4 regions of the Streptomyces sp. NPDC047880 genome follow, and region 3 is predicted to be linked to each of the others. Evidence: riboswitches for the same ligand, from Rfam matches in the RefSeq annotation. Region 3 holds a riboswitch; each other region holds the start of a gene.
The links. Region 3 has a riboswitch for cobalamin ahead of AB0937_RS16220 (ABC transporter substrate-binding protein). Riboswitches for the same ligand answer to the same signal wherever they lie in the genome.
Positions count from the first base shown of each region.

Region 1: it holds a riboswitch for cobalamin, as region 3 does, so the genes downstream of both, AB0937_RS30280 (energy-coupling factor ABC transporter permease) here and AB0937_RS16220 (ABC transporter substrate-binding protein) in region 3, are expected to answer to the same signal.
Region 2: it holds a riboswitch for cobalamin, as region 3 does, so the genes downstream of both, AB0937_RS04165 (cobalamin biosynthesis protein) here and AB0937_RS16220 (ABC transporter substrate-binding protein) in region 3, are expected to answer to the same signal.
Region 4: it holds a riboswitch for cobalamin, as region 3 does, so the genes downstream of both, AB0937_RS22150 (ribonucleoside-diphosphate reductase subunit alpha) here and AB0937_RS16220 (ABC transporter substrate-binding protein) in region 3, are expected to answer to the same signal.

Region 1 is NZ_JBEZOK010000025.1:66,824-74,298, forward strand. Features, by position in the region: gene AB0937_RS30265 (ATP-binding cassette domain-containing protein) at 1-779, opposite strand, end outside; gene cbiQ (cobalt ECF transporter T component CbiQ) at 776-1,525, opposite strand; gene AB0937_RS30275 (energy-coupling factor ABC transporter substrate-binding protein) at 1,532-1,900, opposite strand; gene AB0937_RS30280 (energy-coupling factor ABC transporter permease) at 1,897-2,610, opposite strand; cobalamin riboswitch at 2,640-2,825, opposite strand; gene AB0937_RS30285 (serine/threonine-protein kinase) at 2,954-4,408, opposite strand; gene AB0937_RS30290 (MFS transporter) at 4,626-5,918, opposite strand; gene AB0937_RS30295 (ABC transporter permease subunit) at 5,915-7,475, opposite strand, start outside.
Region 2 is NZ_JBEZOK010000002.1:52,616-60,090, forward strand. Features, by position in the region: gene AB0937_RS04135 (VOC family protein) at 1-4, shown strand, start outside; gene AB0937_RS04140 (hypothetical protein) at 43-1,443, opposite strand; gene AB0937_RS04145 (alpha/beta fold hydrolase) at 1,700-2,827, opposite strand; gene AB0937_RS04150 (class II aldolase/adducin family protein) at 2,910-3,641, opposite strand; gene AB0937_RS04155 (inorganic phosphate transporter) at 3,939-5,192, shown strand; gene AB0937_RS04160 (hypothetical protein) at 5,224-5,445, shown strand; cobalamin riboswitch at 5,561-5,719, shown strand; gene AB0937_RS04165 (cobalamin biosynthesis protein) at 5,819-6,826, shown strand; gene AB0937_RS04170 (cobyric acid synthase) at 6,828-7,475, shown strand, end outside.
Region 3 is NZ_JBEZOK010000009.1:70,657-78,131, reverse strand. Features, by position in the region: gene AB0937_RS16245 (hypothetical protein) at 1-213, opposite strand, end outside; gene AB0937_RS16240 (histidine phosphatase family protein) at 463-1,005, opposite strand; gene AB0937_RS16235 (hypothetical protein) at 1,002-1,718, opposite strand; gene AB0937_RS16230 (ABC transporter ATP-binding protein) at 1,890-2,687, opposite strand; gene AB0937_RS16225 (iron chelate uptake ABC transporter family permease subunit) at 2,684-3,676, opposite strand; gene AB0937_RS16220 (ABC transporter substrate-binding protein) at 3,733-4,749, opposite strand; cobalamin riboswitch at 4,818-5,008, opposite strand; gene AB0937_RS16215 (CoA-binding protein) at 5,092-5,520, shown strand; gene AB0937_RS16210 (4-hydroxybenzoate 3-monooxygenase) at 5,749-6,972, shown strand; gene AB0937_RS16205 (metalloregulator ArsR/SmtB family transcription factor) at 6,974-7,333, opposite strand; gene AB0937_RS16200 (cation diffusion facilitator family transporter) at 7,397-7,475, shown strand, end outside.
Region 4 is NZ_JBEZOK010000014.1:180,732-188,206, reverse strand. Features, by position in the region: gene AB0937_RS22155 (ribonucleotide-diphosphate reductase subunit beta) at 1-178, opposite strand, end outside; gene AB0937_RS22150 (ribonucleoside-diphosphate reductase subunit alpha) at 178-2,526, opposite strand; cobalamin riboswitch at 2,650-2,815, opposite strand; gene AB0937_RS22145 (GNAT family N-acetyltransferase) at 2,861-3,367, opposite strand; gene mctP (monocarboxylate uptake permease MctP) at 3,493-5,121, opposite strand; gene AB0937_RS22135 (DUF3311 domain-containing protein) at 5,118-5,384, opposite strand; gene AB0937_RS22130 (GntR family transcriptional regulator) at 5,528-6,292, opposite strand; gene AB0937_RS22125 (extracellular solute-binding protein) at 6,607-7,475, shown strand, end outside.

The sequences.
Region 1 (7,475 bases), on a different contig from region 3:
TCGGTCAGCAGCCCCTGGGCGCGCAGCAGCCCCGCCGCCGCCGCGCCCCACGGCAGACGCAGCCCGGCCTCCCGGAGGAGATCCGTACGGGACAGTGCTGTGGCCGCCGGGCCGGTGCGGACACCGGACGGGGTGAGCAGCGCCGCGTCGTCGGCCCAGCCCAGGGCGAGGTCGACGTCGTGGGTGGCCATCACCACCGTGGTGCCGGCGGCCCGGAGCCCGTCGAGGGTGGTGAGCAGCCGCTCCTGGCCCTCGGGGTCGAGTCCGGCCGTCGGCTCGTCCAGGATCAGGACGCGCGGCCGCATGGCGACCGCACCGGCGATGGCGGTCCGTTTGCGCTGCCCGTAGGAGAGCAGATGGGTCGGCCGGTCGGCCAGGGCCGTGATGTCCAGGGCGGCCAGCGCCTCCGCCACCCGCGCCCGGACCTGCGTGTCGTCCAGGCCGAGGTTCAGCGGCCCGAACGACACGTCCTGCTCGACGGAGGCCGCGAACAACTGGTCATCAGGGTCCTGCACGACCAGCTGCACGGTCGTCCGCAGCCGGGTCAGCCCCTTGCGGTCGTACGCCACCGGCTGCCCCTCGACCGTCAGCCGCCCCTCGTGCGGTTTCAGGCCGCCGCTGAGCAGCCGCATCAGCGTGGTCTTGCCGCTGCCGTTGCGGCCGAGCAGCGCGAGAGCACGGCCCTCGCGGATCTCGAAGTCGAGGCCGCTGAGCACGGCCGGGCCGTCCTCATAGGCGAAGGACGCGCCCCGCAGGGCGACGAGGGCGGGCTCGCTCATGTCAGCGGCCTTTCCAGTACGAGGGTGAGGACGGCCACCGCTGCGAGCAGCGCGCAACTGGCCGCCGTGAAGCGGACGGAGACCCGGGCCTCGGGCACCAGGACCCGCAGGGTGCCGTCGTAGCCGCGCCCGGCGAGCCCGGCCTGGAGGCGGGTGGCCCGGTCGAAGGCCCGGACGAACGCGGTGGCGCCGAGCCCGGCCAGGGACCGCCACTCCGCGGCCCGGCCGGTGTGCCCGAGCCGGGCCGCCTGGGCCTCCCGGATGCGGCGCACGGAGTCCAGCAGCAGAAAACTCATCCGGTACGTCACGAGGGCGACGTCGACGACCGGAGCGGGGACCCCGGCCCGGACCAGCCGGGGCAGCAGGTCGGACATGGGCGTGGTGAAGGCGAACAGCAGCACGCCCAGGGAGGCCGCCGAGGTGCGCAGCAGCAACTCCCCGGCCCGGACCGGCCCGTCAGCGGCGAAGGCGACGAACCCGCCCGGCCCGCCCACCTGGACGAGCAGCGTGAGCGCGCCCGTCACGCAGAAGCCCAGCGGTACCCGGTAGGCCCGCCACAGCCGTTGTCCGGGCACACCGGCCGGACCCAGCAGCACCACCAGGGCCGCCAGGAGCACCAGGGCAGCGCCCGGCCAGGGCGGCAGGGAGATCGCGAGTACGGTGAGGCCGAGCCCGAGCACGGCCTTGTCCACGGGATGGCGGCGGCGCCAGCGACTGCCGTGCGCCGCCGCGTCGATCGGCAGCACCCGGGCTCAGTCCCGTTCCTCGGTGGACTTCCCGGCGGTACCGGACAGCGCACCGTCGGACTCACGCTCCAGGGCCCGCTGCTCGCCCTGCCTGCGGCCCCGGCGCAGGCCGAAGTAGTAGGCGAGGACACCGGCGCCGAGAGCCGCCTGGAGGGAGAACAGCGCCGACTCGATCTCGCCGGACGGCGGCTCGTACAGCGGCGAGAACCACGGCTCGTAGTCCGGCTTCAGCTCGGTGATCGCCGTCTCGGCCTCACCGTCGGAGCCGGTGAACGGCTCCTTCTTGTGGTCGCCGAGCCCGAGCACCAGGGGCAGCACCGCGAGCGCGGCCACGGCGAGCAGCAGCAGCAAATTGATCTTCGTGTTCTTCTTCATCGGGCCACCGCCTCGGTCTCCGTCTCGGTCCCGGTCCGCGCCTGCTTGGTGGCGACGAGCACGCCCAGCCGGGTCAGTTCACCCTTGCTGGACTGCACCAGCAGCCGCATCACGAGCACGGTCAGCAGGCCCTCGCTCACCGCGAGCGGGATCTGGGTGATGGCGAAGATGGAACCGAACTTGCCGAGCGCCCCCAGGAATCCGCTGCCCGGGTCGGGGAACGCGAGCGCCAGTTGCACGCTGGTGACGCAGTAGGTGGACAGGTCGGCGACGAACGCTGCGAAGAACACCGCCACCATCAGCGGCGCGTTGAAGCGCCGCAGCAGCTTGTAGACGGCGTACCCGGCCCAGGGCCCGACGATCGCCATGGAGAAGACGTTGGCGCCGAGCGTGGTCAGGCCGCCGTGCGCGAGCAGCAGCGCCTGGAAGAGCAGGGTGATGGTGCCCAGCACGGCCATGATGGGCGGCCGGAACAGGATCGCGCCCAGGCCCGTGCCGGTGGGGTGCGAGCAACTGCCCGTGACGGACGGGAGTTTGAGGGCGGACAGGACGAACGTGAAGGCACCGGACGCCCCGAGGAGCAGCGTGCTCTCGGGGTGCTCGCGTACTTCACGGGTGAGCGACCGGACCCCGTGGACGACGAACGGCGCCGACGCGACGCCCCAGGCGACCGCGTGCGCCGGAGGAAGGAAACCCTCGGCAATGTGCATGGCTCAGCAGACCCTCTCCAGCACCTCGTGGATGGTTGACGCGCCTTGGCCGGTCTCCTGGCTGACGGGTACCACCGCCCGGACTCCGCCTTCCCGGGTCACGAGGACCCAGTGGCTGCCCGTGAGGGCTGGAGCCGGACTTCCCGATTCACAGTGGCGAGGGCCGCACCGGCATCACACCGGATTTCCCGTTCACCAAGGCGTGGTGACAATAAGGCCGGGATAAGGGCGATGACAAGCCACCCCAGGGGCGCGCGAGGGGGCGCCCGTTCGCACACCGGCGCATCTCACGTCCGTTTCCCTGCGCGCCGGCAGGGGTCCCTCACATGCCGCCGGGGCCGCGTCAGTCGTCGCTCCCGTCGTCGCTCTCCCCCTCTTCACCGCCCTGGCGCGGGGTCTCCGGCTCCGGCTGCGCCGGTTCGCCGCCCGTCTCCTGGGTCGGGGCCGCCGCACTCGGCGCGGGTGCGGCAGGAGTCGGCGACGAGGGCGACGCGGACGGAGTGACATCGGCCACGGTGCCGGTGGCCGGCGTGTCGGCTGCCCCCGGGCCGGCCGCCGGGTCGGCCTGCGGATCGGCCTGTTGATCGGGCTGCTGATCGGCGGAGCCTTCGGACGCCGTGGCGGCAGGGCTGCTCGCCGTCGGGGACGCGTCGGGCTCCGTGCCCTCCGCGGTCGTGTCGGGCGAGAACCAGCGCATGCCGAGGAGCATCGCCGCGAGGAAGAGGGCCGCGGCGGCGGCCGTCGCGGCCACTCTCGACCGGTTGCCGGCGCCGCCGCGTCCGCGCGTGCGTCCCGGGCGCCCCGTCTGGGCCGCCCGGGCCGCGGTGCGGTGACCCGTGGTCGCGGGCAGCGCGTACGTGGTCGGACTGCCGGTCTCGGCGGCGGTGTACGGGCCCGGCCCGGCGGGCGTCGCCGTGGACGTGGTGGTGGACCGCGGCGGCGGGGAGACCTCCGGCAGCGGCTCGGGCAGGCCTCGCCAGGCGCCCCCGGCGAACCACTCGGCGGCCTGCTGGGCGGTGGGCCGTTCCCCGGGCTGCTTGGCGAGGAGACCGAGGAGGTAGTTCTCGAACGCCGGCGGAAGCCCGGCGACCCCGAGCTCGCGGGGCGGCACGGGAGCCGAGTCGAGGTGCTGGTGGAGCAGGGCGACGGCGGTGTCGGCCTCGAACGGCGGGCGTCCGCTGAGGAGCTGGTAGAGCACACAGCCCAGGGAGTACATGTCGGAGGCCGGCCCCGCGGGCTTGCCCAGGGCCCGCTCGGGGGCGAGGTAGAGGCCGGTGCCGATGATCTGCCCGGTGGCGGTGAGCGCGGCGCCGGGGTCGTCGAGGAACCGCGCGATGCCGAAGTCACCGATCTTCAGTGTGCCGGCCGCGTCCAGCAGCAGGTTGGCGGGTTTGACGTCCCGGTGCACGATGCCCTGCGCGTGCGCGGCGGCGAGCCCTGCGGACGCCTGCGCGGCGAGACGGGCCACCCGCTCGGCGGGCAGTGCGCCGGAACCGGCCAGCACCCCGGCGAGGCTGTCGCCCTCGACCAGCTCCATCACCAGGTACAGCCGGTTGTCGTACTCGCCGAAGTCCAGGACACCCACGACGTTGGGGTGGTTGAGACGCCCGGCGGTCTGAGCCTCCAGACGGAACCGGGAGGCCGCCGTGGGGTCGGTGTCCTGGGGCAGCAGCAGCTTGAGGGCCACCGCTCTGGCGAGCGTGGTGTCGTAGGCACGCCAGACCTCTCCCATTCCACCGCGCCCGATCTCAACATCCATCCGGTAGCGGCCCGCTAGCAGCACTCGTCCTCGTCTCATGCGTATGGGAAGGTCGTAGCCGCAGGCCGAACTCCCCGCTTCCGCACCGGGATTGGTGGGGGGCGCCGCAGCCGACCCAGGATACTGGGGCGGCGTGACCACCGAGTTCCCCTGCGGTGTCTCCGGAGGGTGCCGGCAGGGAATTCCGGTGCCGGGCGAGTCGCCCGCCGGGGTGACCCCTCGGCGTGCCCGGTTGCCGCCGGGGGCCGGAGCCGTGTCAGGCCGAGGCGTCCGCGCCCTTCCCGCGGCGCGGCAACAGCGCCACCGCCAGGGCCGGTACGGCCGCGAGGACCAGCCACGGCACGGCGGCCGGCAGGCCCGGATCGAGCAGGAGACCGGTGGCCGCGCTCCCGGCCAGGACGATCAGCCCGGAGACGGACGACAGAGCACCGGTGTAGAGCCCGAGCCGGCCCTCCTCGGCGAGGTCGGGTACCCACGCCCGGGCGGCGGGCACGACGAGCATCTGCCCCACGGTGAGCAAGATCACGAAGCCCGCGGCCGGGAGCAGACCGGCGGTGCCCGTCCAGCCGGCGGGCCGTGCCGCGGCCACCACCGCGAAGCCCGAGGCGATCAGCAGCAGCCCCGCCGCCATGGCGCGGCGCAGGTCCAGCCGGTCGCCCGCCCAGCGGGTCACCGGCAGCTGGGTGAACACCACCAGCACCGACGACAGCGCGAAGAGCCAGGACAACGGCGCCTGGGAGCCCGCCGCGCGCTGCACCTCCTCCGGCAGGGCCAGGTACAGCTGGTTGTAGGCGAGCAGATAGGTGCCGTACGCGCAGGACAGGGAGAGGAAGCGGCGGTCGCGCAGCAGGACGCGGACCCCGCCCCGCTCCCTGACGCGGATCCGGCCCGGTATGTGCTGCGGCATCAGCCACAGGTGCCCGGCCAGGACGAGCACGAAGACTCCGGCACCGGCCAGGCACGCGGTGCGGAAGTCGACGGCGAGCAGCAGCGCGCCGAGCAACGGCCCCACGAACGCTCCTGCCTGGCCCGCCACACTGAACAGGGCGAGGACACGGGTGCGTGAGCCGTGCCCCTCCTCCTCCCACACGACCGCCTGGCGGGCCACCTCGGACTCCACGGCGGGGGAGAAGAGCGCGGCGGCGAAACCGATCACCAGCACCGCGCCGATCACGGCTTCGCCCGTCCGGGCGAAGCCGAGCCACGCGAAACCCGCGATCCGCAGGGCGCAGCCCGCCAGGACGACCGGCCGCACCCCGAACCGGTCGACGAGCCAGCCCCCGGCCACGAACAGCCCCTGCTGGCTGAAGGTGCGCAGTCCGAGCACGAACCCGACCAGCCAGCCCGCCATGCCGATCGCGGTGCCGAGGTGCTCGGCGAGGAAGGGCAGGACGGTGTAGAAGCCGATGTTGAAGGCGAACTGGGTGAGGACCAGCAGCCGCAGCAGCGGCGACAGTTCCTTCCAGAGCCGCCAGGCGCTCTCGCGGCTTCCGGCGCGGACCGTACGGGCGGCCTTGCGGGTCGGCACAGGGGAGACGGGGTCGGTCATCGTTCGTCTGTCTGTGAGGCGGACACGGGAGTCAGGAGATCGCCGGGGCGCCCCGGGTGCCCTCGCGGGGCCGGCACGGCCTGAATCACCGGCGGCACGGCCGGGCCCGGGGGCCGCCCGCGCCGCCCGGGCAGTCGTACGCCGCCCGCGGACGTCACCGCGAGCGCCCCGAGCAGGGCGAGTGCGGCGGCCGGGAAGAGGACGGCCCAGGGGGCCCGTTCGGCGTAGGGCTGGTTCTCGGCGAGCAGCAGACCCCACTCGGGGGAGGGCGGCTGAGCGCCCAGGCCGAGGAAGCCGAGCGCGGCCAGACCCAGTGCGACGCCGGGGAGCCGGAGCAGGGCGTGCCGGACGACCGGGGGCACGACGGCGGGCAGCAGTTCGTGCCGGAGCACGTACCAGCGGCTGGCGCCCAGCGCCCGGGTGGCGGTCAGATGGACGGTCGCCCGCTCCTGCCGCAGCAGCGCGGAGGTGTGCGCGGCCAGCGGCGTCCAGGCCACCACGGCCACGGCGAACGCGGGCGTCCAGGGACCGCTGCCCAGGACGCCGGTCACGAGGAGCCCCGCCAGGACGGGCGGTACGGCACTGAGGGTGTCGGCCAACGGCCCGGACAGCCTCGGCAGCAGCCCCAGCAGCAGCCCGGCGATCAGGGCGGCGGCACTCACCGCGAGGGCGGTGCCGAGGGTGGTCACCGCCCCGTGGGAGATCCGGGCGAGGACGTCCCGGCCGAGCGCGTCCGTGCCGAAGGGGTGCTCCACGGACGGGGCCCGCAGCCGGGCGAGGGTGTCCAGGGCGAGCGGGTCGCGGGGGAGCCCGAACCCGATGAGGGCCGCCAGCAGTCCCCCGTAGAGCAGCGGGAGCGCGCGGGGCGCGGGCGGCCGGGGCCGGTGCAGGGACTGCAGGGCGCCGTCGCGCAGTGCCGGTCCGGCCAGCAGCCGGGCGGTGAGCCGGGCGAGGAGCCCCGCGGCGGCGGCGAGCAGGACGAGGGCGAGTGTGCCGCTCTGCAGGGCGGGCAGGTCCTGGGCGAGAGCGGCGTGCAGGGTGAGCCGCCCCAGGCCCGGGATGTCGTAGATCTGCTCGACGGCGACCGATCCGCCGGTCAGCCCGACCACGAACAGCCCCAGGTTGGGCAGCAGTCCGGGTACGCAGCGGCGCACGGCCTGCCGGGCCACGGTCCTCGGCGGCACACCGCGCGCCGCGGCCGCCGTGGCCCAGGGTTCGCCGAACGCGCCCGGCAGCAGGTCGTCGAGCATCCGGCCCAGGACCGCCCCGGCGGGGAGGCCGAGGGCGAGCGAGGGCAGCACCATCCACTGCGGCCCGTACCAGCCCAGCGCGGGCAGCCACCCCAGGTGCACGGCGATCACCGAGGCCAGCACCGAGGCGACGAGGAACTCCGGCAGCGCGGCCAGCACGGCCGTCAGCGTCCCGCCGGGACGACGCGCACCGAGACGGCCTCGCGCGCCCAGCCGGAGCGTACGGGCGCAGACGGCGGCCGTCGTGGCCGCGGCGACCACCAGGGCGCCGCACATCAGCAGCAGGGACACGCCCGCCGCCTGCCCG
Region 2 (7,475 bases), on a different contig from region 3:
CTAGCGCCGCACCGGGCGCCGTTCGCCCCGTCGCGGCAGGCCCTAGCTGCCGCCGGTGTGCACCTGGAAGGCGGCGCGGCGGACCGCCTTCGCCAGGGCCGGGTCGGGGTGGGCGGCGGCCAGGGCGACCAGGACCTGCACGGTGCGCGGGTGGCCCACGGCGCGCACCTCGTCCAGCAGCATCGGGACGGTCGGCTGCACGGCCGACTCCAGGTGGCGCACCAGCAGCGGCGCCTCACCGTGGTCGGCGACGGCGGCGGCGGTGTCCACCCACAGCCAGGTCGCCTCCGCGCGGGTGAGGACCTCATGGGCGTCCTCAGGGTCCGCGCCGTCGTGCTCGGCCAGCCACAGCAGCGCGTACGGCCTGAGCGTGGGCTCGTCCAGCACGCCGCGGACGTCCGGCTCGGCGGGGGCGCCGACCACGCGCAGCGCCTCGAAGGCGAGGCCGCGCAGCAGGGCGTCCTCGCCGCGGGCGGCGCCGAGGAGCTCGGTGACGGCGCTGCCGACGGGGCGGGCGGCGAGCCAGGCGCGGTACTCGGCACGGGCCGCGTTGGGGCGCAGCTGGGCGCAGCCGCGGAGCATGTCCTCGGCGGCCTGCTCGATGTTCCCGGCGGGGCTCTGCGCGGCGACGCAGATCTGCTCCAGCTTGACCCAGACGGCCCAGTTGCCGAGGGGGGTGAGCGTGGCCTGGCCGTCGCCGTAGGTGAGGGCGCCGACGGAGGCAAGGGCTCGCAGGGCCCAGTCGAGCAGCGGGGCGAGCGGGGCGTCGGTGGGCTCCGGTTCGGCCCGCGGTTCGGGCTGCGGGCCGTAGGGGATCTCGCAGCGGGCGGTGCGCAGCTCGGTGACGCGCTGCTCCAGGAGGTCGAGGAGCTGCTCGACCGGGACGGGCCCGGCGGACAGCTGGAGGAAGGAGAGTGCCTGCGGCATGGCCGAGACGACCTCGGCGACGGCGGCGGGCTCGTGTTCCGCGGGCTCCGGATGGGCGAGCGACCAGGCGTCGAAGAGCGCGACCCAGCCGCGCAGCACGGCACTGTCGTCGCGGTCCCAGGCGCGCAACCGCCAGCCGGGGCGTGCGGTGTCGCCGTGCACCTCGACGAGACCGGCGAGGCGGGCGGTGTCCCAGTCGGCTCTGACCTGAGCCGGGGTCAGGCCCAGGTCACGGGCGGCCCGTTCGGCGGTGGCGTCGGAGAGGGTCGCCTTGCCGTCGTCGGTGGCGCTGTCCCGGCCGGGGCCGAGCGCCCTGTCCGCCCAGCGGGCGACGCGAGCCGCGGCGGCGAGACCTGAGCGTGCCATTCTGGCCAGTTCCGCCGGTGCCGGGGTGCCCTCCGGGGGGCGCGGCGCGGGGCGGCGCGAGCGCCGCTGGTTCATCGCCGGCGGGGCGGCGGCCAGGGGTCGCGGGCGGACGAGTCGGAGCCTGGAGTCGCGCGGGATACGGGACGTCACGGGGGCAGTCTTCCGGTTGACGGTCCGAAAACCCAAACGGAATGTCACGGCGGGCGACGGGGATGGCCAACGCACCGGCCCGCGGGAGTGGTCGAGGGCCGGGAACAGGCCAGTGGTACGACACTAAACGGAATGGTGGCGACCGGTCCGCCGTGGGCGGGACGGGACGTGGTTGCGGCCGGGCGAAGGGGGCGTGAACGGAGGGTGTGGGCACGGCGCCGAGAGGAGACGCGTCGGTGGGCGTACCGCAGCCGGGTCACAGCAAGGGCGTCAGGAAGCGCCGGAGCGCCTCCTCGTAGGCCTCCGGGTCGGCGTTCCACAGGGCTCCGTGCGGGGCGTGGGCGACAGTGCGCAGGGCGACCATGTCGGGGCGGGCGTCGGCGAGCCGGCTCGACAGCCGCCAGGGGGCGACGGCGTCGTCCGGTCCGTGGAAGAGCAGGGACGGGACGCGCAGTCCGTGGGACGGGTCCGTGCCCGCGGCGCGGTCGGCGGTCAGTCCGGTGCGGCCCTGGGCGGCGCGGACGGCGAGGGGCAGCAGCACGCCGGGGGTGCGGCGGGCCGAGGCGAGGGCGCGCAGGGTGGTCTCCCAGCTGAGCACCGGGGAGTCGAGGACGAGCCCGGCGACGCGGTCGCGCTGCCCCGAGTGCGCGGCGGCGCGCAGCGCCATGGTGGCGCCGGTGGACCAGCCGTGCAGGACGACTTGCCGGGCGCCGTAGCGCACGGCGTAGCGGATCGCCGCGTCGAGGTCGCGCCACTCGGTCTCGCCGAGGTGGTTCAGCCCGTCGGGCGGGCGCGGTGCGCCCAGGTCGCCGCGGTAGGCGAGGGCGAGCACCGGGATGCGGCTGCGGTGCAGGAACCCCATGACGTTCATGGCGAGTTCCCGGGTGGTGCCCAGACCGTGCACGGCGATCACCCAGGTGTCCCGCTTGCCCGGCACGAACCACGCGGGCAGGGAGCCGAGTTCGCCGGGGACGTCGACGTCGGCGTGTTCGAGTCCGAGGGCGGTGCCGGGGTTGCCGACGTACACGTTCGGTGTGAGCCAGACCTTGTCACCGGATTCCAGCGTGCCGTGGGTGACGCTCTCCAGGCGGCGCACGACGGTGTCGGCGGGGTGCCGGACGCCGGTCAGGACAGGGCCGACGACGGCGTGGGAGCCGTCCCCGGAGAGGCCGTAGCGGCCGGGGCGCAGGGCGGCGAGGTCGCGGGTGAGGCTGATCTGCCCGGCGGCGGTGCCGTGCACGGTGAGCCGGGGTTCGGTGGGCAGGGGCCTGCCGGGGGGTGCCTTGAGCGCGGCGTCGCTGGCGAGCCGGCCGGCGGCCACCGCGGCGGCACCGGCCCCGAACACAGCGGTGACGGCAGCGGCCGTCGCTCTGACAGTGCGCACGCCTTCAAGTGTCCCGGTGGATCGGGCGGGCGACCAGTGGGACGGAGCGGCGGGGTGGTGCCGGCGCGGCGGGGGGGCCGGCTCAGCCGCGCTGGCCGTAGCCGCGCAGGCGCTCCCCCACCTCCGTCAGCTGCGCGCGGGTCAGCAGGCTCGGGGTCAGGCCGGGCACCGAGGAGGCGGTGAGCCACAGGCGGCACATCCACTCCATCTGGGCGGTGCGGTCGTAGGCCTGGGCGAGGGTGGTGCCGTGGGTGAGGGTGCCGTGGTTCTGGAGCAGGCAGCCGGAGCGGTCGGTGAGGGCGTGAAGCATGTTCTCGGCCAACTCGTCGCTGCCGTAGGTGGCGTAGGGGGCGACGCGGACGGGGCCGCCGAGCGCGGCGGCCATGTAGTGGATCAGCGGCAGCTCGGTCACGAGCGTCGAGACCGCCGTGGCGTGCACGGCGTGGGTGTGGACGACGGCCAGGGCGCCGGTCGTGCGGTAGACGGCGAGATGCATGGGCAGCTCGCTGGTCGGGACGAGGGTGCCGAGGACCTGCCGACCGTCCAGGCCGACGCCCGTCACGTCCTCCGGCGTCAGCCGGTCGTAGGGGACGCCCGACGGGGTGACCAGGACGGTGTTCCCGACGCGCACCGAGACGTTGCCGGACGTGCCGACGACGAGTCCCTCCGCTACCGTCCGGCGGGCCGTCGCGACGAGGTCGTCCCAGGCGCGTACCTCCTCGGGGCTTGCGGTCCTGCGGCGCGGCTCCCCCGCACCCGCCTCGTCCCCGGGCACGTCCGCCGTGCCCCGCTCGTCGCCTCGCCGCTCAGCCATGCCGCGATCCTGCCAGGCCGGGGCTCGCAGCGCTGCGGTGCGGGGGACTTCGGGGGCCTGCTTCGTACACAACCGCGGGGGCACCCCGTCGCGTGACCGGGATTCGTGCGACGGGTCACTCGTGCGGGTGAAACGGAACGCTCCCGGCGGTCGGCCGCCGGGGCGCCGGGCGGCCGTCCCGGGGCGGAACGCCGGCCCCCTGTTGCGGTCACCCCTGCGCCCCTCCCAGTTCATCTTCCGTTCACTCAGGTTCCCTACGTTCATCGAGCCAACAACCTCGAACGATTGCCTGGGTAAATGGAAAGCTTCTCGCTGATCCTCGCGATTGTGGTGGTAACCGCACTCGCGTTCGATTTCACGAACGGTTTCCACGACACCGCGAATGCGATGGCCACGACCATTTCCACGGGCGCCATGAAGCCCAAGGTTGCGGTGGCCATGTCCGCGGTCCTCAACCTGGTCGGCGCCTTCCTGTCCGTCGAAGTCGCCAACACGATCTCCAAGGGCCTCGTCGACGAGGCCGGCATCCGTCCCGAGGTCATCTTCGCCGCCCTGGTCGGCGCGATCCTCTGGAACCTGCTGACCTGGCTCGTCGGTCTGCCCTCCAGCTCCTCCCACGCCCTCATGGGCGGTCTGATCGGTGCCACGATCGCCTCGGCGGGCGTCGGCGCGGTGCACGGGGACGTGCTGGTCACCAAGGTGCTGATCCCGGCGATCGCCGCCCCGCTGGTCGCGGGCATCGCGGCGATGCTCGCCACGCGGCTGACCTACACGCTCGGCAGCAAGGCCGACGGCAAGGCGTCCAAGAAGGGCTACCGGGCCGGCCAGATCGCCTCCGCGGGCCTGGTCTCCCTGGCCCACGGCACCAACGACGCGCAGAAGACCATGGGTGTGATCACCCTCGCCCTGGTCGCCGGCGGCGCCGTGGCGCCCGACTCCGACCCGCCCATGTGGGTCATCCTCTCGGCGGGTCTCGCCATCGCGCTCGGCACCTACCTGGGCGGCTGGCGCATCATCCGCACCATGGGCAAGGGACTGACCGACCTCCAGCCGCAGCAGGGCTTCGCCGCCCAGACCTCCGCGGCCACGGTCATCCTGGCCTCCTCGCACCTCGGTTTCTCCCTCTCCACGACGCACTCCGTGTCCGGTTCGGTGATGGGTGCCGGTCTCGGCCGCAAGGGCGGCGTGGTCCGCTGGTCCACCGCGACGCGGATGTTCGTCGCGTGGGGTCTGACGCTGCCGGCGGCGGCCCTGGTGGGCGCTCTCGCCGAGTACGTCACCGGCTTCGGCAGCTGGGGCACCGCCGTGGTGGCCGTCTTCCTCGTCGCCTCCAGCGCGGCGATCTGGAAGCTGTCGCGGCGCGAGGTGGTCGACCACACCAACGTCAACGACACCGAGGACGTGGAGCCCGCGGGTGTGGTCACCACGGCGATCGCCGCCGTGACGCCGCCCCCGGCGGGAGGCACGGCCCCGGCCTCGGAGGACCCGGTCCCCTCGTTCCCGGCGCAGGCCACCGCCGAGCGCACGCCGACCACGACCACCACGGTCTGACCGCCACCGGTTACAAGGAAGAGTCTCCGATATGAAGATCGACTGGGCGGCCCTCGGCTCCGTCTTCGGCGTCAGCCTCGTGGTCACCGTGGCCCTCGTCGGCCTGTTCACCCTCGGCATCACTGGTCTCTCGCGCCGCGAGCGGGCGGTGGCGGAGGGCGGGTCCGCGAGCCTCGCGGTCACCGGCGCGTACGCGTGCTTCGCGGCGTGTGCGGCGGCCGTCGGATACGGGATCTATCTGATCGTGGCCTGAGCGCCCCACCGCACATCGTGTCCGCCGGGCGGCACGGGACTTGAGGTCCTGTGCCGCCCGGTCGTCGTGTGGGGCAGGGGGGATGTGGGGTTCTCCACACTCTCCCCTCGCAGGTCAAAGGCAAGTTGACGGCGGTTCCCGGCCGTGGTGGACTGCCGGGGCCAATACGGCGGCAGGAGAGGAAGCCGGTGCAAGTCCGGCGCGGTCCCGCCACTGTCACCGGGGTAGCGATCCCCGGGAGCCAGGAACTCTCACCGCCGGTCTCGTCGAACCAGGGCGTGGACACCCTGAGTGAGGACACATATCGCCATGCGCGGCTGCCGATCGAGGTTCACCACCCCACCCCTGCCCGCCCTCCTGGCCGGCTGAGACCATGGGTGCCGGTCGCGTCTTCGCGTACGGCGCCGCCGCCGGCCTGATCGGTGACCTGCTGCTCGGTGATCCTCGCCGGGGGCATCCGGTCGCCGCGTTCGGGCGGGCCGCGGGTGCCGTGGAACGGGTGCTGTGGCGGGACCACCGCGGGTGGGGTGCGCTGCACACCGCCGTGTGTGCCGGAGGGGCCGTCGCCCTCGGGTCCGTCGCCGCACGTGCCGTGCGCACCTCCCCCGTCGCCTCCGTCGCGCTGACCGGTGCCGCCACCTGGGCCGTCGTCGGGGGGACTTCACTCGCCCGGGAGGCACGGACGATCGGGCGGGCCCTGGAGGCCGGGGACGCCGAGGCGGCCCGGGCCCGGCTGCCGCACCTGTGCGGCCGCGATCCGCAGGCCCTCGACGCCGACGGCATGGCCCGGGCCGTGGTCGAGTCCGTCGCCGAGAACACGTCCGACGCGGTGGTGGGGGCGCTGGTGTGGGGCGCCGTCGGCGGGGTGCCGGGGCTGCTGGGCTTCCGGGCCGTCAACACCCTGGACGCGATGGTCGGGCACAAGTCGGCCCGTTACCGCCGCTACGGGTGGGCCTCCGCGCGGCTGGACGACCTCGCGGGGTGGCCGGGAGCGCGGCTGACCGCCGTGCTCGCCGCCCTGGCCGGGCCGGATCCGCGGGGGGCCGTGCGGGCGTGGCGGGCCGATGCGGCGAAGCATCCGAGTCCCAACGCCGGGCCCGTGGAAGCCTCGTTCGCGGGGGCGCTAGGGGTGCGGCTGGGCGGGACGCTCTCGTACGGCGGGCGGGTGGAGCACCGGCCCGTGCTGAACACACTGGGGCGTGCGGTCGGCACGCAGGACGTCGAGCGGGCCGTGCGGCTGTCGCAGCGCGTGACGTGGCTCGCGCTCGGGGTGTGCGCGGGCGCGCGGTTGCTGACGAGTGCGCGGTTGTCCAGGAGCGTGCCGTCGCTCGGGAGTGCGCCGTCGCTCAAGGGCGCGCGGTCGCTGAAGAGGGGGAAATGACATGAGCGGTGGGCTTCTCGTCGCCGGAACCACCTCCGACGCCGGCAAGAGCGTCGTGACCGCCGGGATCTGCCGGTGGCTGGTGCGCCAAGGCGTCAAGGTCGCGCCCTTCAAGGCGCAGAACATGTCCCTGAACTCCTTCGTGACCACGGAAGGGGCCGAGATCGGGCGGGCACAGGCCATGCAGGCGCAGGCCTGCCGCATCGAGCCGACCGCGCTGATGAACCCGGTGCTGCTCAAGCCCGGCGGCGAGCAGAGCAGTCAGGTCGTGCTGCTGGGCAAGCCGGTCGGGGAGATGAGCGCGCGCGGCTATCACGGCGGACGGCAGCAGCAGTTGCTCGGGACGGTGCTGGACTGTCTGGAGCAGTTGCGGGGCACGTATGACGCGGTGATCTGTGAGGGGGCCGGTTCTCCCGCCGAGATCAATCTGCGGCGGACGGACATCGTGAACATGGGAATCGCCCGGAACGCCGGGCTGCCCGTGCTCGTCGTCGGCGACATCGACCGGGGCGGGGTGTTCGCCTCGTTCTTCGGGACGGTGGCGCTGCTGTCGCCCGAGGACCAGCGTTGCGTCGCCGGGTTCCTCGTCAACAAGTTCCGCGGGGACGTCTCCCTGCTGGAGCCGGGCCTGGACATGCTGCACGGGCTC
Region 3 (7,475 bases):
GACGAAGTCCCCGGCCCTCCGGGTCGACTCCTCGGCGCCGGAGCTGTCCTGGAAGACACCGGTCGACACCATCGTCCCGCCGCCGGCGTCGACCCAGTAGTAAGCCACGAAACCCGGGACCTGGCGGACGATCGGCAGGAATTCCTCGTTCACCCGGCGTCCCGCCTCAGCCGGGTCGGTCACCCCTTCGTACCGCCGGATCACTGCGTGCATGGCTGCTCTCCTCCTGGATCGGCAAGGCCGTTCGACGCAGACGCCATACCCGCCGCGGGACACGGTCGCAGCGCGGACCGGGCACACATCACCAGAAAGGCCGCAATGCCGGCGCCCGGAACCCAGGGCCCGGGCCAGGTCGCATCCGCAGTCCGTCCCGTACGGGTCTCCGCCCGGCACGCCGAGAGCACGCACCAGACGCCGCGCGGCCCGCCCTCCGGGCGGACGACGGGACTGTGCGGACACGACCTAGTGCTTCGGACCCCGGGGCACGGTCACGGACGTGAGCAGTGCGGCGCCGGGGGCGAGGGCCCGCCAGGTCGTGCCGCGCCAGGACAGTACGGCGATCGCGGAGGTGGGGAATTTGGTGCGGACCTGCTCCAGGGTGTCGTCGAGGCCGTCCCCGGCGAGGGCCAGGACGAGTTCCTCCAGGCCCGGGTTGTGCCCGATCAGCAGCAGCGTCTCCACTTCGGCCGGTACCTCGTGCACGACGGCCAGCAGACCCGGCGGCCCGGCGGCGTACAGCCGCCGGTCGTGCCGGACCGGAGGGGGTGTGCCCCACTGCGCCGCCACCAGGTCCCAGGTCAGGCGGGCGCGGACCGCGGTGGAGCACAGGGCGAGGTCCGGCAGGAGGTCGGCGTCGGCCAGGGCCCGCCCCGCCGCGGGGGCGTCCCGTCGGCCGCGTGGGGTGAGGGGGCGCTCGTGGTCGGCGACGTCCAGGGGCCAGGCGGACTTGGCGTGCCGCAGCAGGACCAGGCGGCGCAGCGGGCCGGCTCCGGCGCGTTCGATCATGACGGGGATCCCAGGTCGCGGGTGAGGTCGAGGGCCAGGAGCCGGTCGGCGTAGGAGTAGGTCTCGAAACGGGCGCCGTCCGCGAGGCCCGGCTCGGTCTCGACCTGACGCAGGACGTCCAGCACCCGGGGCACGTCCAGGTCGTCCTCCCAGGCCTCGCGCAGCCGCTCCCGTACGGCGTCGGGAACCGGCCGCGAGGGCCGGCGCGCCCAGCGGGCCACCGCGGTGCGCCAGCGGGCGAGGGTGGCGCGGGCGTCGTCGAGTCCGGCCGTCTCCAGCCGGAGGGGGGCGCTGTGGTGCCGGGTGAGCAGGGCGAGGCGCAGGACGGCGGGGTCGGAGGGGTCCGGCGGGCCCGGCTCGACGGGCGCGACGGCGATCCGCACCCCGTCGGGTGCCGCCCCACCCTCGGCGGCGACGTGGACCACCTGGGACTCGCCCAGGCCGGCACCGACGTCCGGGCTGTCCTCGAAGGGGCGGATGCCGAGCGTCGTGGCGCCCGCGCGCAGCTCCGCCTGCCGGTTGCCGCCGGTCAGCAGGGCCCACACCGGTGTGCCGCCGAGTTCCAGGGTCCGCACGAGCAGGTCCCCGACGAGCAGCACGCGCAAGTTCGTCGTGTCGGAGTCCGACGCGTGCACCTGGACGCGGGTCAGGCCCCGGCGGGCCGGAGCGGCGTCGACCGGCTCACGGGTTCGGGCGTCGATGATGCGCAGCACGAGGCGAGCGTAGGCGGGTGGGCGGGCCCGCGCAGGCAGACCCGGCCTTTTCCGGCCACTGTGGCGCGATCGGACCAGTCTCGGGTGCCGTCGGTGCCGGCTCCCGCAGGCCGGCATGCCGAGGTACCACGCGTGGGGGACGCCCCCGTCGGCCCTTCCCGGCACGCTCTGTCAGGCCAGCGTGCCGAGGTACCGCACATGGGGCCGCCCGTCGGGCCCTTCCCGGCTGACGGCGGCCCGCACCCCGTACACCTCGGCGATGAGCTCCGCGGTGAGGACGTCGTCCGGAGTGCCTCCCGCCACGACCCGCCCCGCGCTCAGCACCAGGACCCGATCGCAGTACATCGCCGCGAGGTTGAGGTCGTGCAGGGCGACGACGGCCGTGACCGGCAGGGCCGTGATCAGGGCGAGCAGGTCGAGCTGGTGGTGGATGTCGAGGTGGTTGGTGGGTTCGTCGAGGAGGAGTTCACGGGGTTCCTGGGCGAGCGCGCGGGCGATCTGCACCCGCTGGCGTTCGCCGCCCGAGAGGGTGTGCCAGAGCCGGCCGGCCCGGTCGGCGAGGCCCGTGCGCTCCAGGGCTGCGCGCACCGCCCGTTCATCGTCGGCCGAGACGGGCGTCCAGGCCCGGCGGTGCGGGACGCGGCCGAGCCGTACGACGTCCTCCACCGTCAACTCGACCTGGGTGTACGACTGTTGCTCGACGACGGCGAGGCGGCGCGCGACCGTGCGGCGGGGCAGCTCGGCCAGCGGTGTGCCGTCGAGGGTGACAACGCCGGAGGTCGGCGTGAGCAGCCCGGCCAGCAACCGCAGCAGCGTGGACTTGCCGGAGCCGTTGGGTCCGAGCACGCCGACCGTGGAGCCGGTCTCCGGTGCGAGGGCGACGCCGTCCAGGATGAGACGCCCGTCGGCTCGGCGGCTGAGCCGGTCGGCCCGCAGTCCCGCCCCCGCCGGTGCTTCAGCGCCGCTCACCGCGCCCTCCTGGTCCGGTACAGCACCGCCACGAACGCCGGCACCCCGATCAGCGACGTCACGACACCCACCGGAACCTCCTGCGGGTCGAGCACGGTACGGGCCAGGGTGTCCACCCACACCAGGAAGACCGCTCCCGCGAGGGCGGTGACCGGCAGCAGCCGCCCGTGCCCGGGACCGGTCAGGGCCCGGGCCGCGTGCGGCAGGACCAGTCCGACGAAGGCGATCGCCCCGGCCGAGCTGACCAGCGCGGCCGTGAGCAGGGCTGTGACGCACAGCAGCACCAGGCGGGTGCGGGCGACGGACACGCCGAGCGCGGCGGCGGCGTCCTGCCCGAAGGCGAAGGCGTCGAGAGTACGGGCGTACGGCAGACACACCACCAGCGCCACCGCCAGCGCGGCCAGGCACAGCCGGACATCGGTCCAGCCTGCGCCGCCGAGCGAGCCGAGCAGCCAGAACAGCACACCGCGGGTGGTCTCGGCGTCGGCGGAGGTCAGCACGATGAAGGAGGTGAGCGCGGAGAAGAGCTGCATGGCGGCGACGCCCGCGAGGACGACCCGGTCGGTGGTGCCGCCGAGGGTGTGACTGAGCAGCAGCACCAGCGCGAACGACAGCAGGGCGCCCAGGAACGCCCCGGCGGACACCGGGAGGGCACCGCCGCCCACGCCGAGTACGACGACGAGCACCGCTCCGGTGGAGGCGCCCGAGGACACCCCGAGCACGAAGGGGTCGGCCAGCGGGTTGCGCAGCAGCGACTGCATCACCGCCCCGCAGACGGCGAGTCCGGCCCCGCACACGGCCGCGAGCAGGGTGCGCGGCAGCCGCAGCTGCCAGACGATGCCGTCCCGGATCGGTGTCAGCTCCGAGCTGCCCAGGCCGAGATGGGCGGCCACGACGGACCACACGTCCGCGACGCCGATGTCGGCGGGGCCGATGGTGATGGCCACGGCGAGGGAGACGACGAGCGCGACGGTCCCGGCCGCGCCCAGCGCGAGTCCCGCCCGGCGCCGGGGCCTGGTCCCGGCGGCCGGAAGCCCCTGGGCGGTCACTTCACCGGTCCGAACCGGCGCAGCCCGGCGGCCACCTGTTCCACACCCTCGACGGTGCGGATGGTCGGGTTCATGGCCTGCCCGCTCAGCAGCACGTACCGCTTGTGCCGGACGGCGTCCATGTTCCTGGTGACCGGGTTGGACTCCAGGAAGGCGATCTTCTTCGCGGCCGACTCGGCCGTCTGGGACTTGCGGGTCAGGTCGCCGATGACGAGGACGTCGGGGTCACGGTCGGCGACCGTCTCCCAGTTGACCTGCGGCCACTCCTCGTGGGTGTCGTCGAAGACGTTCTTCGCGCCGAGGGCACGGGTGATGATGCCGGGCGCTCCGCAACAGCCCGCCATGTAGGGCGACTCGGAGTTCGCGAACCAGTACAGGAGGGTGATGTCGGAGGCGTCGACGCCCGCCGTCGCCCTCTTCATCCGCTGCCGGAGGGAGGCCACGAGCTCGTCGCCGCGCTCCCGCACACCGAAGACGGTCGCGAGGTCGTGCACTTCGCCGTAGACGGTGTCGATGCCCAGGGCCTTGTCGCGTGCGCCGTCACCGCCGCCCGCATTGTCCTTGCCGACGCAGTCGGACGGCGAGACGTAGGTGGGGACGCCGAGCTTCTCGAACTGCTCGCGGGTGGCGACGCCGCCCTTGCCGAGAGTGGAGACGAAGGACGCGGTGACGAAGTCGGGCTCGGTGTCCAGGACGCGTTCGAAGGACGGGGTGTCGTCGGCGATGCGCGGCACCGTCGCGTTCGCCTTCTCCAGCCCCTTCATCACGGGGTCGGTCCAGGTGGCCGTGCCCGCGAGGCGGTCGGCCAGACCCAGGGAGAGCAGGATCTCGGTGGTGCCCTGGTTCAGGGACACGGCGTGCCGTGGCGGGGCGGTGACGCGGACCTCGTGTCCGCAGTCGGTGAGCGTGACGGCGGCCTTCGCGTCGGTGGACGTGCCGCCGCCGCAGCCGGTCAGGAGCAGGGAGCCGGCCGCGAGCAGTGCGGCGGCACGGGCGGGTCGGGCGAGGGGCACGAGAACCAGTCCTCAGTCGTCGAGGGCTCGATCGCGGAGCCCGGTCGTACGGTGCTCCCCCGCCGCGCGCGGCCGCGGGGGCCGCCAGCAGGTCTTCGGACTCGGGTTCAGCCGGATCGGGGCGCCTTCCCGGACGTCCGCGAGGGAGTCCAGTGGCCGAGGCCCCGCCCGTCCCCCTCACCGCTGCGCGTCAGTTCCGGATTCGCACCGGATTCCCTGACCCACGTACATGGGTTCGACTGGCCCCGGCAAGCTATCACGGGGGCCGTCCGGGGAATCACCGTGCGCCCGCCGCCGTTGAAAGGGAGAGCAGTTCGTCCACGACTTCCAAGGAGGCCGCCGGTGTACGGCGACGAGGCAACGGTCCGCAGGATCCTCACCGAGCTCGGCGACACCTGGGCCGTGGTGGGCCTGTCGTCGAACCGGCAGCGCGCGGCGTACGGCGTCGCCGCCGTCCTCCAGCGCTTCGGCAAGCGCGTCGTGCCGGTGCATCCGAAGGCGGAGACGGTGCACGGGGAGAAGGGATACGCAAGCTTGGCGGACATCCCCTTCGACGTGGACGTCGTGGACGTGTTCGTGAACAGCGACCTCGCCGGGGCCGTCGCGGACGAGGCGGTCGCCAAGGGCGCGAAGGGCGTCTGGTTCCAGCTCGGTGTGATCGACGAGGCGGCGTACGACCGGACCCGTGCGGCGGGCCTGGAGATGGTGATGGACCGCTGCCCGGCCATCGAGATCCCACGGCTGCCTCATCACCGCGCACAGGAATCCTGAAGCGTTTCCCCGGAAACACCCGCAGCCGGTCAAGGCGTGCCGCGTCCGGTCAAGACTGGCCGACTCGTCTTCTGCCGCCGGGCGTCCCGTTCCTGATCTGAGGCCGCTTGCTCACTGAACTCTCGGAGTTCGTTCGGCGTCCCTGTCCGGGGAGATCGAGCGGAGCATCGAGGAGGCGGCCGTCACGGAGGTGCCGGGTCCACTGAGACCGGCCTCCATAATGGGCGCATGCCCCACGCCTCTCCGTCCCTCGACTCCGGCGCCCCGCATGGTTTCCCGGTCGTCGTCGTGGGCGCCGGTCCGGCCGGTCTGACCGTCGGCAACATCCTGCGGGCCGCGTCCGTGGACTGCCTGGTGCTGGAGACGGAGACCCGCGAGTTCATCGAACAGCGGCCCCGCGCCGGGGTCGTCGAGGAATGGGCCGTGCGGGGCCTGGAGAAGCGGGGCCTCGCCCGGAACCTCCTGGATCGCGCGGAACTGCACACCGCGTGCGAGTTCCGCTTCGACGGGGAGCGCTACCGGTTCCCCTACGGAAAACTGACGGGCAGTCACCACTTCGTCTATCCGCAGCCGTTGCTGGTGACGGACCTGGTGCGCGAGTACGCCGAAGTCCGCGGCGGCGAGATCCGCTTCGGCGTCCGGGACGTGGAGCTGCACGACATCGACAGCGACCGGCCCTCGGTGTCGTACACCTGCTCCGAGACGGGTGAACGCCGGTTCGTGCACTGCGACTTCATTGCCGGGTGCGACGGTCCACGCGGAGCGACGCGGGCCGCGCTCCCTCCCGAGCGGGTGCGGATCGCGCGGCACGACTACGGGATCGGCTGGCTGGCCCTGCTCGCCGAGGCGCCGCCGTCCTGCGACTGCGTACTGTTCGGCTGCCACGCGCGCGGGTTCGCCGGCCAGATGCCCCGCAGCCCGGAGGTGACCCGCTACTACCTCCAGTGCCCGCCGGGCGACGACCCGGACAACTGGCCGCACGAACGCGTCTGGTCGGAGCTCCGGCAGCGGCTGGGGGCGGCCGGCGCGCCCCCGCTGACCGAGGGGCGGCTGATCGAGAAGCGCGTGCTCGACCTGCACGACCACGTGGTCGAGCCGATGGTGCACGGCCGGCTCCATCTCGCCGGAGACGCGGCCCATCTGGTCGCCCCCATCGCGGCGAAGGGCATGAATCTCGCCCTGCACGACGCCTTCCTGCTCGGGGACGCCCTGGTGGCCCGGCTGACCACCGGTGACGACAGCGGCCTCGGCGGCTACGCGGAGGCATGTCTGCGACGCGTGTGGGACTACCAGGAGTTCTCGCAGTGGCTGTCCGAGGTGTACCACGGTACGGCGGCGGGCGACCCGTTCCGTGCGGGCACGGCGCTCGCCCGGATGCGCCGCCTGTTCACCTCGCCCGCCGCGGCCGCCGCCTTCGCCGAGCAGTACCTCGGGACCGCGGCGCGCTACTGACTCAGTCGTGCGGCGGGCGGTCGCTGAGCCGATGGTCGGCCACGTTCAGCGCCTCGTCGACCAGGCGGCGCAGATGGCCGTCGCGCAGTGAGTAGATCACCCGGCGGCCCTCCTTGCGCGTGTCCACCAGGCCCGCGAGGCGCAGTCGCGCCAGGTGCTGGCTGACGGCCGGCCGGGCCGCCCCGCACACCTCCGTGAGGGTCGTGACGTCGGCCTCTCCCCGGGTCAGCGCGTGCAGCAGGGCGAGCCGGGTGCGGTCCCCCAGCAGGGCCAGCAGTTCGGCGGCGAGCGCGAACTGCTCCTCGCCGGGACTGCGCGGATGCGCATCATGCGCAGATGACAGGTGCATGCGTGCGCTCATACGCACATAATGGCGCCACGGCACGGGTACGTCCACTCCCGCGCGCACCGGAAGGGGATCCACGTGAGCGAACGGCACGAGCACACCCACTCCCACCAGCTCGGCCACGGGCACGGGCATGACCACGGACACCGCCACGGAC
Region 4 (7,475 bases), on a different contig from region 3:
GGTGCTGCTCCGCGGGGGAGAGCTTGGCGAGGTCGGCGACGTCGGAGTGGAGGTCGACCTCCTCCACGGTCCAGGTGTTCTTGATGGCGTCCCGGTAGCGCTCGTAGAAGTCCGGGTAGCGCATGGGGCGCAGGGTGAGCTCGAAGCCGGGGTCGAGAAGGTTCTGGTTGCTGGGCATTACTGGCAGGCCTCGCAGGACTCGGGGTTTTCCAGGGAGCAGGCGACCGCTTCGGGGTCGGGGGTGGCCTGCACGGGCACGGTGGCCCGGGCGGCGCGGGCGATGCGGGTCGCCGGGCGCGAGCGCAGGTAGTACGTCGTCTTCAGCCCGGACTTCCAGGCGTAGGCGTACATCGAGGAGAGCTTGCCGATGGTCGGCGTCTCCAGGAACAGGTTCAGGGACTGGGACTGGTCCAGGAACGGCGTCCTGGCCGCCGCCATGTCGATCAGGCCGCGCTGCGGGATCTCCCACGCCGTGCGGTAGAGGGCGCGCACGTCCTCCGGGATCCAGGCGAAGTCCTGCACCGAGCCGTTGGCCTCGCGCAGGGCCTCCCGGGTGCGGGCGTCCCACACGCCGAGCCGCTTCAGCTCGTCCACCAGGTAGGAGTTGACCTGGAGGAACTCACCCGACAGCGTCTCGCGCTTGAACAGGTTGGAGACCTGCGGCTCGATGCACTCGTACACGCCCGCGATGGAGGCGATGGTGGCCGTCGGGGCGATCGCGAGGAGCAGCGAGTTGCGCATGCCGGTCGTGGCGACGCGCTCGCGCAGGGCCGCCCAGCGCTCCGGCCAGGTCAGCTCCGCGTCATAGTGGTCGGGGTGCAGTACGCCCCGGGCCGTACGGGTCTTCTCCCAGGCCGGCAGCGGGCCGTTGCGCTCGGCGAGGTCGGCGGAGGCCTCGTACGCGGCGAGCATGATCCGCTCGGCGATGCGGGTGGACAGGGCCTTGGCCTCCGGCGCGTCGAAGGGCAGGCGCAGCTTGAAGAAGACGTCCTGGAGGCCCATCGCGCCGAGTCCGACCGGACGCCAGCGGGCGTTGGAGCGGCCCGCCTGCTCGGTCGGGTAGAAGTTGATGTCCACGACCCGGTCGAGGAACGTCACGGCCGTGCGGACGGTCTCGTCCAGCCGCTCCCAGTCGATGTCCCCGCCGGTCACGAACGCGCCGAGGTTCACCGAGCCCAGGTTGCAGACCGCTGTCTCCCCGTCGTCGGTGACCTCCAGGATCTCCGTGCAGAGGTTGGAGGAGTGCACGACGTGGCCGGGCTCGGCCGTCTGGTTGGCGGTGCGGTTGGCGGCGTCCTTGAAGGTCATCCAGCCGTTGCCGGTCTGCGCGAGGGTGCGCATCATGCGGCCGTACAGCTCACGGGCGGGCAGGGTCTTCTTCGCGAGGCCCTGCGCCTCGGCCGCCCGGTACGCGGCGTCGAACTCCTCGCCCCACAGGTCGACCAGCTCGGGCACGTCCGAGGGGGAGAACAGCGACCACTGCGCGTCGGCGTTCACGCGCCGCATGAACTCGTCGGGCACCCAGTGCGCGAGGTTCAGGTTGTGCGTACGGCGGGCGTCCTCGCCGGTGTTGTCGCGCAGCTCCAGGAACTCCTCGATGTCGGCGTGCCAGGTCTCCAGGTAGACCGCGGCGGCGCCCTTGCGCCTGCCGCCCTGGTTCACGGCGGCGACCGAGGCGTCCAGGGTCTTCAGGAACGGGACGATGCCGTTGGAGTGCCCGTTGGTGCCGCGGATCAGTGAACCGCGGGCGCGGATGCGGGAGTAGGCGATGCCGATACCGCCGGCGTGCTTCGACAGCCGGGCCACCTGGTGGTACCGGTCGTAGATGGAGTCCAGTTCGTCCTGGGGGGAGTCCAGGAGGTAGCAGGACGACATCTGGGGGTGCCGGGTGCCGGAGTTGAAGAGCGTGGGGGAGGAGGGGAGGTAGTCGAGGCGGCTCATGAGCCGGTAGAGAGCCGCGACCTCGTCCACCGCGCGTGCGGTGTCGTCCTCGGCGAGGCCGCTCGCCACCCGCAGCATGAAGTGCTGGGGCGTCTCGACGACCTTGCGGGTGTGCGGGTGGCGCAGCAGGTAGCGGCTGTGCAGGGTGCGCAGGCCGAAGTAGCCGAAGCGGTCGTCGGCCGCACGGTCGATCAGCGCGTCGAGACGGGCGGCGTGGACGCGCACGAACTCAGCGGTGCGGTCGGCGATGAGCCCCTCGCGATGGCCGACGGCGACGGACTCGGTGAAGGACGTGACGCCCTGCGAGGCGGCCTCTTCGCGGATGCCGATGGCCAGCAGCCGGGCGGCCAGCCGGGAGTAGGCGGGGTCCTCGGAGATCAGACCGGCCGCGGCCTCCGTCGCCAGTTCCCGCAACTCCCGCTCGTCCGCCTGCGCGGACCGGCCGCGCAGCGCGGCGGCGGCGACCCTGTCGGGGTCGGCGTCGGGGAGGTCGGCGGTCAGCTCGCTCAGGGTCCGCAGCAGCGCGGCACCGGGGGCGTCGTGCTCCTCTTCGGCTGAGACCGGCTCGGCTGGCGCGATGGTCACGTGGGGCTCTCCCTCGCTCGGCACGGGGGCCTCGTCGAGGGCAGGCGGCAGCACGCGAGCGCACGCGGCGTCGCGTCCACCGGCCCACTCCACGAGGCCCGGACGTCAGGGCACACCGGCCGGGTGGCCGGGTGCGCTGTCGGCAGGTCCTCGGACTGACCCCTGTGCAGGGCGCTCCCCGGGAACGCGGGGGTTCCGGGAACAGACATGCACAAGTACACCGTTGCGGGACAGTTCCGGATTCGCACCGGATTCCCCTGCGGCGACAGCGAGCATGAGCATACATCTTGTGCCGGGTTCGGACGGCACCCCCAGATGTTGTGTCATGCTGGTTTCAGAGCGTCAACTCATAGGTGAGAAGAGTGATGTCATCTTGCTCCGGGAGGGGGTTCCAGTCCCGCTCGGGTGTGCGAGTGAAGCCCAGCCGTTCGTAGATGCGGTGGGCCGCGTGCATGGTGCGCTGGGTCGACAGCACGACGCTCCGGCAGCCCGGGGTGGCCCGTGCCCGGTCGACGCAGGAGCGCACGAGGGCCTCGCCGACTCCTTGCCCGCGGGCCGCGTGCGAGACGGCGAGCATGCGGATCTCGGCCTCTCCGGGGCCGGCTATGTCGGCCATGGGGCCGCCGGACGGGACGAAGGTGACGCCCCCGAGCACGCGGCCGTCCCTGAGCGCGGCCAGGACCTCCGCGGAGGCCGCCCGTCCGGCGACGTCCCGCAGCACGTGCAGGTACGCGTCGCTCTCGCCGAAGTCGAGGAGGTCGTCCTGAAGGTAGGCCTGGGCGGTGATGGTGCCGAGTTCGTCGTGTTCAGCGGGTTCGACGGGGCGGATCAGGAGGTCCATGGCGTGAGTGTGCACGACAGCGGGCCGCCGTTGTACGCGATCTCGGCGGCCCGCTGCGGGTGTTGTGTGGTTGTTCGCGCCCACGCGGCGGAGCCGCATGGTGATGCGGCTCCGCGCCCTTCAGGTCAGTGGGCTGAACCGGCGGTGGCAGGCGGGAGCTCCACCTGGACGCCGGGGTCGCCCGCGTCCGCCGTGTAGTCCTCCGGCTTGGTCTCGTCGATGCCGTCGGGGGCCTTCAGGGCCTTCAGGACGAAGGTCAGGACCACCGTCACCACCACGTTCAGGACGAACGCCGTGAGACCGATGTAGCCGATCTCCCCGATGCCCGGGATCTCCTTCGCGGAACCGCCGAAGTGCTTCTGCGTCGGGGAGGCCACGCCGTACGCCGCGACCGTGCCGTAGATCATGCCGACCGCCCAGCCCGCGAGCAGGGCCCAGCGGTGGAACCAGCGGGTGAACAGGCCGCCGACCAGGGCCGGGAAGGTCTGCAGGATCCAGATGCCGCCCAGCAGCTGGAAGTTGATGGCGACCGTCTTGTCCATGGTGAGGACGAAGGCCAGGGCGCCGACCTTCACCAGCAGGGAGACCAGCTTGGAGACCTTGGTCTCCTGCGCCGGAGTGGCGTCCGGCTTGATGAAGTCCTTGTAGATGTTGCGGGTGAAGAGGTTCGCGGCCGCGATGGACATGATGGCCGCCGGCACCAGCGCGCCGATGCCGATCGCCGCGAACGCCACGCCCGCGAACCAGTCCGGGAACATCGTCTCGAACAGCTGAGGGATCGCCAGCTGACCGTTCTGCACCTTGATGCCGGCCGCGATCGCCATGAACCCGAGCAGCGCGAGCAGGCCCAGCATCAGCGAGTACAGCGGCAGGATCGTGGTGTTGCGGCGGATCACCTCACGGCTCTTCGAGGACAGCGTCGCCGTGATCGAGTGCGGGTACATGAACAGGGCCAGGGCGGAGCCCAGCGCCAGCGTGGCGTACGTCCACTGGCCCGGCTCGGCCGGTGTCAGCGCCCCGCGCGGCGCGCCCGTCGCCGGGTTGGTCTGGCTGTACGCCTCACCGGCCTTGGCGAAGATCTCGTCGAAGCCGCCCAGCTTGATCGGGATGTAGATGATCGCCACCGCGATGACGATGTAGATCAGCGTGTCCTTCACGAACGCGATGAGCGCGGGGGCCCGCAGGCCCGACGAGTACGTGTAGGCCGCCAGCACGCCGAACGCGATCAGCAGCGGCAGGTCCTTGATGAACCAGTTGGTGTTCTCGCCGCCGCCGACGCCCATCACGTCCAGCACGGCCTGGATGCCGACCAGTTGGAGGGCGATGTACGGCATCGTCGCCAGGATGCCGGTCACGGCCACCGCCAGCGACAGGCCCTTCGAGCCGAAGCGTCCGCGCACGAAGTCCGACGTCGTGACGTACCCGTGCTTGTGGGACACCGACCACAGGCGCGGCAGGAAGGTGAAGATCAGCGGGTACACCAGGATCGTGTACGGCACGGCGAAGAACCCCGCCGCGCCCGCCGCGTAGATCGCCGCCGGCACGGCGACGAAGGTGTACGCCGTGTACAGGTCGCCGCCGAGCAGGAACCAAGTGATCCACGTACCGAACGAGCGGCCGCCCAGGCCCCATTCGTCCAGGCTGTGCTCGTTCTCGGCCTTGCGCCACCGCGCGGCCAGGAAGCCCATGACCGTCACGGCCAGGAAGAAGAAGATGAAGACGGCGAGTGCGACGCCGTTCACGCCGTCCTTCACTGCGACGCACCGCCCTTCGCGGCCGAGCGGGCGCGCTGGTCACGCTGCCACAGCTTGTAGGCGATCATCGTCAGACCGGTGGAGATGAGCACCCACGCCATCTGGTACCAGTAGAAAAACGGGATCCCGATGAAGGCCGGGTCGGTCTTGGCGTACGAGCCGACCCACAGCATGGCCACGAACGGCGCTATGAGGCACACGGCGATGACGACGCGCAGGGGCGTCACCACCGGCCCTCTTCTTGCTTCCGGCGCTTGCGACATCAGGCGGCTCCATCCCCTTGGTGATCACCTGTGCAATGCGCAGGCAATCTAGGTCAGGGGGATGCTGAAGCGGAACCCCTCGTCCGCAATGCGGTACCCAAACGAAACCCGGCGCCAGCAGGGCCGAAGCGTCGCCCGGCCGGCTACTCGGCAGGCCGCTTCAGCCGCGCCACGAACTTGTACCGGTCGCCCCGGTAGACCGACCGCACCCACTCCACCGGCTGGCCGTCCCGGTCCAGCGAGTGCCGGGAGAGCATCAGCATCGGCAGCCCGACGTCCGTGCCCAGCAGACCGGCCTCGCGCGGGGTGGCCAGCGACGTCTCGATGGTCTCCTCGGCCTCCGCGAGGTGGACGTCGTAGACCTCGGCCAGCGCGGTGTACAGGGACGTGTACTTCACCAGCGAACGCCGCAGCGCCGGGAAGCGCTTCGCGCTCAGGTGGGTGGTCTCGATGGCCATCGGCTCGCCGTTGGCCATGCGCAGCCGCTCGATGCGCAGCACGCGTCCGCCGGGTGCGATGTCGAGCAGCCCGGCCAGCCGGTCGTCGGCGGTGATGTACCCGATGTCCAGCAGCTGCGAGGTGGGTTCGAGGCCCTGGGCGCGCATGTCCTCGGTGTACGAGGTCAGTTGCAGTGCCTGCGAGACCTTGGGCTTGGCGACGAACGTGCCCTTGCCCTGGATGCGCTCCAGCCGGCCCTCGACGACCAGCTCCTGCAGCGCCTGGCGCACGGTCGTGCGCGAGGTGTCGAACTCCGCCGCCAGCGTGCGCTCGGGCGGGACCGGCGTGCCCGGCGCCTGGGTCTCGGTCATGTCGAGCAGGTGCTTCTTCAGTCGGTAGTACTTGGGCACGCGCGCGGTACGTACGGGCACCCCGTTCTCGTTCTCCGCACTGCTGACGTCGGTGCTCATGCTCCGCCTTCCCGGCCCGGTCTGCCGACACGATCCCACTTGTATACCGTCGGCGCCTCTTTTGGTCTAGTCCACCATTCGCTGTGGTCTACCCGCAGTATGCCGTGTTCCGCTCGGATTTTCGCTGGCTTCTTACTTAAAGGTTCCTGCATATGTAGGTCGCATAACGGCTGGTCAGAGCTTTATCGAGGCCCTTGACAGGCCTTCTGGTCTGGTCCAAGCTCCCCGGTACTGGTCTACACCATTGGTCCAGGCCCGGCCCCACGTTCACTGCGGGGAGCCAGGGGGGTTGTGGGATCCCTGAGGAGGGTGGCGTGAAGCGCAAGCTGACAGCCGCGATCGGAATCGCGGGCATGATGGTCTCCATCGCGGCATGCGGGGGCGAGGGTGACGGGGGCTCGGACAAGGGCGCGGACGCCAAGGAGCTGACCGTCTGGCTCACCGTCGACGCGCAGAACAACTGGCCGGAGCTGGTGAAGGCCGCCGACGCCGCGGTGACGAAGAAGCACCCCGGCCTCAAGATCAACCACGAGTACTACGGCTGGCCCGACAAGAACGCCAAGCTCGACGCCGTCCTCGCCACCGACAAGGCCCCCGACGTGGTCGAGATGGGCAACACCGAGATGCTCGGCTACATGGTCAAGGGCGCCTTCGCCCCCCTCGACCAGAGCAAGTTCGACAACGCGGACGCCTGGCTGGACGGCCTCAAGGCCTCGGTCGCCTACGAGGGCAAGACCTACGGCGTCCCGTACTACGCCGGCGGTCGCGTCGCCAACTGGCGCAAGGACGTCGCGGCGTCCGCCGGGGTGAAGTCGACGCCGAAGACGTACCAGGATCTCACCGCCGCCCTGGACAAGATCCAGAAGAAGCAGGGCGGCAAGTTCAGCGCCTGGTACCAGCCCACCCGCGACTGGTACGCGGCCATGTCCTTCGTCTACGACGCCGGCGGCGCCATCGCCGGCGAGTCGGGCGGCCAGTGGAAGGCGTCCCTCTCCTCGCCCGAGTCCCTCAAGGGCCTGAAGGAGTTCAAGAACGTCGTCGACTCCTACATGCACGGCGACAAGACCAAGGACGAGTCCGACCGGTACATCGTCTACGGCCAGGGCAAGTCCGCCATGATCTTCGCGGCCGCCTGGGAGGGCGCCACCGCCGAGGACCCGAAGAACGACAAGACCGGAAAGCT